One region of the Erwinia pyrifoliae DSM 12163 genome, then DNA from elsewhere that is predicted to be linked to it. Evidence: predicted binding sites of a transcription regulator. Region 1 holds the regulator's gene; the other holds the start of a gene.

The links. Region 1 encodes CRP, which controls carbon source genes, mostly activating them, when cyclic AMP is high. Its sites were predicted from a motif close to ATGTGANNNNNNTCACAT; they were not measured.
Region 2: a site for CRP is predicted at 2,407-2,424, ahead of EPYR_RS18075 (PTS mannitol transporter subunit IICBA). Genes of this name have one in related genera too.

What each region holds. Positions count from the first base shown of each region.
Region 1 covers NC_017390.1:3,701,955-3,706,590, forward strand. The annotation lists gene EPYR_RS16900 (hydrolase) at 1-337, shown strand, start outside; gene EPYR_RS16905 (YheU family protein) at 337-555, shown strand; gene EPYR_RS16910 (phosphoribulokinase) at 663-1,532, shown strand; gene EPYR_RS16915 (OsmC family protein) at 1,569-1,976, opposite strand; gene crp (cAMP-activated global transcriptional regulator CRP) at 2,342-2,974, shown strand; gene EPYR_RS16925 (YccS/YhfK family putative transporter) at 3,035-4,636, shown strand, end outside.
Region 2 covers NC_017390.1:3,953,565-3,958,200, forward strand. The annotation lists gene EPYR_RS18070 (DUF3053 domain-containing protein) at 71-787, shown strand; gene EPYR_RS20510 (hypothetical protein) at 1,358-1,615, opposite strand; gene EPYR_RS18075 (PTS mannitol transporter subunit IICBA) at 2,688-4,619, shown strand.

The sequences.
Region 1 (4,636 bases):
GGCACAGCTCGAATCCATGCGCCATCTGCGCGATTTCGATAATGCGATAACCGCCCGCGCTCATGGCTTTATTGATGCCAGCGACTACTACCGCCGTAGCAGCGCCATGCCGCTGCTGCCCGGTGTGCGTAAGCCGCTGCTGATCATTCACGCACAGGATGACCCTTTTATGACCGCTGACGTGATCCCCGATCCTGCCCTGCTGCCGTCAAACGTTGAATATCAGCTGACGCAGCATGGCGGGCACGTCGGTTTTGTAGGCGGAACGCTGCGCAGCCCACAAATGTGGCTGGAGCAACGCATTCCGCAATGGCTTACCACCTGGCTGGACAACTGATGATTATTCCCTGGAAAGAACTCGATTCTGCAACGCTTGATAACCTGATTGAATCCTTTGTGCTGCGCGAAGGCACCGATTATGGCGAACATGAGCGATCGCTGGAACAGAAAGTCGCCGATGTTCGCCGTCAGCTGAGCAGCGGCGAGGTGGTGCTGGTGTGGTCTGAACTGCACGAGTCGGTCAACATTATGCCGCGCGGCCAGTTTCACGGCTAAGCGCATTTTGCCTGTATTTTATCGCTGTACCTGCTGCATGGGTGACACAGATCGACAAATCATGTTACCAATGCAGCCCCACCCGTTTTTTCAGGGAGTTGTTCGCCATGTCGATTAAACATCCGGTTATCGCCGTTACCGGCTCCAGCGGGGCAGGAACCACCACCACCAGCCTGGCATTCAGGAAGATTTTCCAGCAGCTGGATCTGCATGCTGCGGAAGTAGAAGGAGACAGCTTTCACCGCTTTACCCGCCCGGAGATGGATATGGCAATCCGCAAAGCGCGCGATATGGGTAAACACGTTAGCTATTTTGGCCCGGAAGCAAATGATTTCGGACTGCTGGAGCGCACATTTAGCGAATATGGTCGCAGCGGTAAAGGAAAGTCGCGTAAGTATCTGCATACTTATGATGAAGCCGTACCCTGGAATCAGGTGCCAGGCACCTTCACGCCGTGGCAGCCGCTGGCGGAACCGACCGACGTGCTGTTTTATGAGGGGTTGCACGGCGGCGTTGTCACCCCGCAGCATAACGTGGCGGACAAGGTGGATCTGCTGGTTGGCGTGGTGCCCATTGTCAACCTTGAGTGGATCCAGAAACTGGTGCGCGATACCAGCGAACGCGGCCACTCGCGCGAAGCGGTGATGGATTCCGTGGTGCGATCCATGGAGGATTACATCAACTTTATTACCCCGCAGTTTTCACGCACCCATATTAACTTCCAGCGCGTTCCGACCGTGGATACCTCCAACCCGTTTGCCGCCCGTGGCATCCCTTCTTTGGATGAGAGTTTCGTGGTTGTCCACTTTCAGGGGCTGGAAGATATCGATTTCCCTTACCTGCTGTCCATGTTGCAGGGTTCGTTTATCTCACATATCAAAACCCTGGTGGTGCCGGGCGGCAAAATGGGGCTGGCGATGGAGCTGATTATGGGGCCGCTGGTCAAGCGGTTGATTGAAGGAAAGAAAATCGGCTGACGTTCTTTCCTTTCACCGCTAAGCGAAGGGGCTGGATCAGGCCAGTGCGATAACTTCATAACTGTGACTTATCTTCACCCCCTTGCCCAACATGATCGCCACCGAGCAGTATTTTTCCGCAGAGAGATCGACCGCACGCGCTACCGCGTTATCCGCCAGCGCGGTTCCGCTGACCATAAAGTGCAGGTTGATGTGGGTGAAGATACGCGGTGCCTCTTCGCGGCGTTCTGAGGTCAGTTTTACTTCGCAGTCAGCCACGCTGTGGCGGCCCTTTTGCAAAATCGAAACCACGTCTATGGCGCTGCAGCCGCCGACGGCCATCAGCACCATTTCCATCGGGCTTGGTGCTTTATCGCCCGAATTACCATCCATCAGCACCTGATGGCCGGATGAGGATTCTCCCAAAAACGTCATCCCTTCAACCCATTTAACCCGTGCCTGCATAACAACATCCTCCAATTCATTTAGTTACAGCAGAGTACGCCGCAGTCACTTAAACGGCAACGCTCTCTTTTTCTGACTATGCTGAAGCGAGACAACAGAAGACAGCCATCCCAAGCTGTGCTACAAACGAGGCTGTAAATTTCATCTGCATCATGATGTTGGTGAAAACGAAACGACAGCATACGGCTTGCCCCGGAGCGACCCGTGTCTTTTCCTATCGGAACGCTTGACTATGTCAACGCCTGGCAGGGATTCAGCCCCCCGTATATCCCCAATATTTACGTGCGGCAGCAAGGGGATCGTGGCACTTGCTGCGTGGTAAACCGGATGTATTCAGGCCAGATGACAACAGAGGATAACAGCGAATGGTTCTCGGCAAACCGCAAACAGACCCTACTCTCGAATGGTTCCTGTCCCATTGCCATATTCACAAATATCCATCCAAAAGCACGCTGATCCATCAGGGTGAGAAGGCGGAAACCCTTTACTACATCGTTAAAGGTTCAGTAGCGGTATTAATCAAGGATGAAGAAGGGAAAGAGATGATCCTCTCTTATCTCAACCAGGGGGATTTTATCGGCGAGCTGGGCCTCTTTGAAGAGGGCCAGGAACGCAGTGCCTGGGTACGTGCCAAAGTAGCCTGTGAAGTGGCTGAAATCTCTTACAAAAAATTCCGTCAGCTGATCCAGGTCAATCCTGACATCCTGATGCGCCTGTCTTCGCAGATGGCGCGTCGCCTGCAGGTCACCTCGGAAAAAGTGGGTAATTTAGCTTTCCTTGATGTGACCGGACGCATTGCCCAGACGCTGCTGAACCTGGCAAAACAGCCCGATGCAATGACGCACCCGGACGGGATGCAGATCAAAATCACCCGTCAGGAGATCGGCCAGATTGTTGGCTGCTCGCGCGAAACGGTCGGTCGTATACTGAAAATGCTGGAAGATCAAAACCTGATCTCCGCACACGGTAAAACCATCGTCGTTTACGGCACGCGTTAATCGCCCCTGAACCCACGGCGCGCCAGCCTCTGTCGCGCCTTTTTCTATTTGGTGCGGCTGATGTGGCGCAGAATCATTTATCAACCTGAAGTTAACTACGCACTGCGGCAAACGCTGGTGCTGTGTTTGCCGGTTGCACTTGGCTGGCTGCTGGGAGATTTACAGAAAGGTCTGCTGTTCTCACTGGTTCCCGCCTGCTGCAACAATGCCGGGCTGGATACGCCGCATAAACACTTCTTTAAACGCCTGATGGTGGGCGGAGGCCTGTTCGCCGGCAGCAGTTTTATTATCCAGTATGCCGGCGCCCAGGGGATCCCGCTGCCGCTGATCCTGCTGCTGATGGCGATGCTGCTGGGGGTTACCGGCGAGATCGGCCCGCTGCATGCCCGCCTGATGCCCGCCTCGCTGATTGCCGCCATCTTCACCCTTAGCCTCGCGGGGAAAGTGCCGATGTGGCAGCCTCCGTTACTGTATATCCTGGGCACCATCTGGTACGGCGTATTTAACTGGTTCTGGTTCTGGCTGTGGAAAGAGCAGCCGATGCGCGAAACGCTCAGCCTGCTATATCGCGAGCTGGCTGACTACTGCGAGGCAAAGTATCGCCATTTAAATCAGTTGAACGATCCCTCAACCGCCATGCCGCCGCTGTTTGCCCGCCAGCAAAAGGCCGTCGACCTCATCACTACCTGTTACCAGCAAATTCATATGCTGGCAGCCAACCGCAACCAGCACTACCAGCCTTTGACGCGCGCTTTCCAGGTGGCGCTTGACCTGCAGGAGCACATCGCCGTCAGCCTGCATCAGCCGGAAGACGTGCAAAAACTGGTGCGCCTGAGCCACGCCGAGGCGGTGATCCGCTGGAATGCGCAGCGTATCGCCGCCCGTCTGCGCGAGCTGGCTGACGATATCCTGTATCACCGCTTCCCCAAACGTTTTGAGATGGAGCAGCCGCTGGAAGCGCTGGAGAAGGTAGTCCATCAGCATCCGGATAATCCGGTCGGTCATTTTTGCTACTACCATTTCAGCCGTATTGCGCGCGTGCTGCGCACTCAACGCCCGCTTTACCGCCGCGATTTGATGGCCGACCGTCAGCGCCGCCTGCCGCTGCTGCCGGCGCTGAAAAGCTACCTTTCGCTTAAATCTACCGCTTTGCGCACCGCCGCACGCTATGCGGTGATGTTGACCTTTGCCAGTACGCTGGCGCTGTTTTTGGCTATGCCGAAGCCGTACTGGATACTGATGACCATGATGTTTGTCAGCCTGAACGGCTACAGTGCCACCCGGGTGCGCATCCAGCACCGGGCGCTCGGCACCCTGGCCGGGCTGGCGGTTGCCGCACTGGCCCTGCGCCTGCATGCTCCTGAGTCAATGACATTACTGGTGATGCTGGCCATCACCCTGGTCAGTTACCTGATTTTACGCAAGTTCTACGGTTGGGCGACGGTGGGCTTTACGGTAACGGCGGTTTATTCTCTCCAGCTTTTGTCGCTGAACGGGGAGAGCTTCTTATTGCCGCGCCTGCTCGATACGTTGATGGGCTGCCTGATTGCCTTTGGCGGCAACATCTGGCTGTGGCCGCAGTGGCAGAGCGGGCTGCTGCGCCAGAACGCAAACGATGCGCTGGAGGCCTTTCAGGAAGCGTTGCAGATGTTGTTAGGCAAT
Region 2 (4,636 bases), 250 kb from region 1:
ACTATTCTTTACGCAAGATTAATTGTGCAGGCAAAACCGACAGGAATCTGTTAACAGGAGTCCATTTCTTATGAAGACAGGATTATCACGCATCTGGACGCGCGTGCTGGTGCCGTTTATGGCACTGTTGCTGGTGACGCAGCTGACCGGCTGCGGCGATAAAGAAGCCGAACAGCGCAAAGCGTTTGTCGATTTTCTGCAAAATACCGTGATGCGTAGCGGCGAGCATTTACCAAGCCTGAGCGAAGATCAGAAGCAGAAGTTCGGCAATTATGTCAGTGACTACGCCATTCTCTACGGTTTCGCCCAACAGATTAATCGGGCGGTAGATTCCGGTCTGAAGCCGGTGGTGAATGAGCTTTCTACCATCCGCACACCGCAGGATTATCTGACGCACCGCGATGCGCTGCGCCAGGCGAGCGGTTCTCTCGGCGTGCTCGGTCAGCAGATCCAGACAGCGAAAACCCAGGCCGACAGCAGCAAAGCCACGTTGAAGCAGCCTGAAGACCTGAAAACGGTGTACGATAACGTGTTCAATAAAGTGGTGACTCAGCCTGCCGCTTCCTTGTCCCCGCTGTTGCCGGCATTACAAACCCTGAGTCAGGATGTGGTGCAAACCGGGGACTTCCTGCAACAGCAGGGAGCACGAGTCAGCTTTAACGGCCCGGCTATCCAGTTCCCTACTCAGGAGCAGGCAACGCAGTACAATACGCTGATGAGTAATCTGAGCAATAACGTTCAGGCTTTTTCCCAGGCGCAGCGCGTGCTACAGGCCGGCGTTCAGTAACTGTCCGTGACGAGTCCTGATATAGGTTGACGCTTTCAGCCTTAAAGCGCCTGATGAACTTCATCGGGCGCTTTGCATTTTAACGACCGGTGCAGCCGCTGCATGGCTTTTTTGTCAGCGTGGCTCCGAACTCAGTATTGATTACCTTTACAAGCGCTTCAAAAAAAGTGAGCTTTGACTTCTGATTCAGCAAGTTGCTGTTCCCGTTCTTTCATCCGCTGTTCGGGATTAAGGGGTATTTTGGGCATGTTAACTCCGCTCATTCTTGCATAAGAGGGGGAAACCCAGCCGAGTTGACCGTATTTGCGTAGCCACTTGATGAGGGTTGAACTGCCTGAATACCGTCGCGCTCTTGCGCCTGACGCCAGGTCATTTCACCTTTTACGATCTGTTCGACAATGACTAATTTAAAGGATAGAGGGTAATCGCGTTGCGTGCGTTTAACATATTGGTTCGTCACATTTTCCTCAGTATGCAAGTAAAATGTGTCAACGCGCTATTGAGGACGGGGCAGTTAATAAAAAAAGGGCAACGTCCGTTGCCCTTTTTGCCGCAGTGCTTAATATTTAATTACGCGTGTTGAGGTGCGTGAACCACAGCCCAATTATTAAGAACTTTATGGCCATCGAGACCCATATCGTTAAGATACTGCACCATACTACCTCTCAAATAATAATTAGTCGCTACTTCAAAACGCCAATCATGGGTGTTATTATAAAGCGAGGCAATGCAGGAAATGGATTCAAACCCTTTCACCCCGTCAACGAACGCATTGCCAGCACCTGAAACAAGATCTACTTCAGATGACGAAATTTCACGAATTCCCAATTTTTATATCTCCATTTTTAAAGTGAAATAATATTTAGCCAATAGTAGTTGGCCAAATGAATAGTAACAAATTAAGATGAAAAATATTTTAGTAAAAAGTCCATTATTCTGATTTTCCGAAGGAAATAATCGTTTTCTATTCTTTTTTTATCAGAAAACTGAAAACAACGCGATAAAAACCCCAAATAAGGCACATGCCCAATTACTTTCCCTGACCACAAACTTCACCGACATAATGACTCACTCACAAACCCTTGTAAGAATAAGAATAAATATAATCTTGCATTACCTTAAGCATTTTCCATGTGGTCAAAACAGGTATCGGTCATAGCTGAAATCACGAAGGAATAGTGTCGTATGCACTATGTATTTACAGTGCCTCATGCCTTATTGCGCTTACTGTGACGCGCAGACTTTGCCAGACATCATAAAACCTTTTTTGCTGCGCAGACTACCTGCTTTAAAAATCACATACAAGCATTATCTAATGGATACCATTCATAAAATGACTTTTATCTCCAGGCTATTACTGAATTCAACCTAAATATAATCCCTTAATAGTCATATTAAATTTTCATTTAAAGAAAGTATTTTTACAACCTATTAGCTATCAACATGGTTGGTCAATACGTTCCGATCTCAATGACTCCTTTTCCGCTGGCGATAAACTTTTTCGCAAGCTCACTGCTTAACCCCATCGGGTCAGTCTTCTTTGTCGTGGGCGGGTTAATAAGGACGAAGTCATTTTTGTGATCTAATTCACATTATAAGAACAAACACCATTCGTTTTTATGTGACAAGGATCACATAACAAGGCTATGTTCAACCCATTTCCCTGCAGTTAGCCGCATATAACTTTATTATTTGTGATTAAAATCACTAAAAACAATCCTATCCCCCCCACACTTCAGTGACGAACATCACACTTAATCCCCTGGCTACGCAAACGCCATATCCACATGATAGAGTCTGCCGGCATACAGTGACACCAGCGGCCACGCCGTAACGTCTCATACAAAAATCAACGCGCTCTCTTATTGGGTTAGCGCGTACTTATAAGAGGTGAGTTTATATGTCCTCATCAGACATCAAGGTCAAAGTTCAAAGCTTTGGTCGTTTTCTGAGTAATATGGTAATGCCAAATATCGGGGCGTTTATCGCCTGGGGTATCATTACCGCGCTATTTATCCCAACAGGATGGCTGCCGAACGCCACGCTGGCGAAACTGGTGGCGCCAATGATCACCTACCTGCTGCCACTGCTGATTGGTTATACCGGTGGCCGTCTGGTCGGCGGCGATCGCGGCGGCGTAGTGGGGGCGATCACTACCATGGGCGTTATCGCCGGTGCTGACATGCCGATGTTCCTCGGGTCGATGGTTGCCGGTCCTCTGGGCGGCTGGGCAATCAAAACCTTCGACCGCCGGATTGACGGTAGAATCAAAAGCGGTTTCGAAATGCTGGTCAACAACTTCTCTGCCGGTATCATCGGCATGCTGTTGGCGGTTCTCGCCTTCCTGGCGATTGGCCCAATGGTTCAGGGACTGTCACATATTCTCGCCGCCGGCGTTAATCTGATGGTACAAAATAATCTGCTGCCGCTGACCTCCATCTTTGTGGAACCGGCGAAAATTCTGTTTCTCAATAACGCGATCAACCACGGTATCTTCTCGCCGCTGGGAATTCAGCAGGCGAGCGAAGCCGGAAAATCGATTTTCTTCCTGATTGAAGCTAACCCAGGCCCTGGAATGGGCGTGCTAATGGCCTATCTATTCTTCGGCCGTGGCAGTGCCAAACAATCAGCCGGTGGGGCAGCAATTATCCACTTCTTCGGCGGTATTCACGAAATCTACTTCCCGTATGTGCTGATGAACCCTCGCCTGATCCTCGCCGTGATCCTCGGTGGTATGACCGGCGTTTTCACCCTTACACTGTTAAACGGCGGCCTGGTTTCTCCGGCTTCACCGGGATCTATCCTTGCCATACTGGCCATGACGCCAAAAGGAGCCTACTTCGCTAACATCGCGGCGATTGCCGCAGCCTTTGCTGTTTCCTTCGTGATTGCGGCTATTCTGCTGAAAACCAGCAGGGCGAAAGAGTCTGATGATATTGAAGCAGCAACTCGCCGCATGCAGGAGATGAAATCCCAGTCCAAAGACCCGTCTGCTCCTGCGCCAATGGGTAACAAAGGCTTGCAAGGTGATCTAAGTCACGTACGCAAAATTATCGTAGCCTGTGATGCCGGTATGGGTTCCAGCGCAATGGGTGCTGGCGTACTGCGTAAGAAAGTGAATGAAGCGGGACTGAGCAATATCTCCGTCACTAACAGCGCGATCAACAGCCTGCCGGGCGATGTAGACCTGGTGATCACCCATCGCGATCTGACTGAACGCGCGATGCGCCAGGCACCTCATGCGCAGCATATTTCGCTGACCAACTTCCTTGATAGCGGGCTGTATAATGATTTGACGGCGCGTTTGACGGAGGCAGCCCGCACTGCCGAACATCATGAGAAAGTCAGCGCGGTACTCAATGACAGCCTTGATGAAAACCAGCAAAACCTGTTCAAACTGAGCGCCAGCAACGTATTTCTTGGCAATCACGCCAGCAATAAAGAGCAGGCTATTCGCTTCGCCGGTGAGCAGTTGGTCAAGGGTGGATACGTAGAAGCGGAATACGTAGAGGCAATGCTGGCACGCGAGGAACTGACGCCAACCTACCTCGGTGAATCTATCGCCGTGCCACACGGAACAGTAGAAGCGAAAGACCGCGTGCTAAAAACCGGTGTGGTATTCTGCCAATACCCTGCCGGAGTTCACTTCGGTGAAGAGCCTGAAGACATCGCCCGGCTGGTCATTGGTATCGCCGCGCGCAATAACGAGCATATCCAGGTCATTACCAGCCTGACTAACGCGCTGGATGACGAAAATGTGATTGCACGCCTGGCTACCACGACAGATGTGCAGGAAGTTCTGCAGCTCCTGTCCGGTAAAACCAGCCAATAAGCCGTTTTGAGCATGAT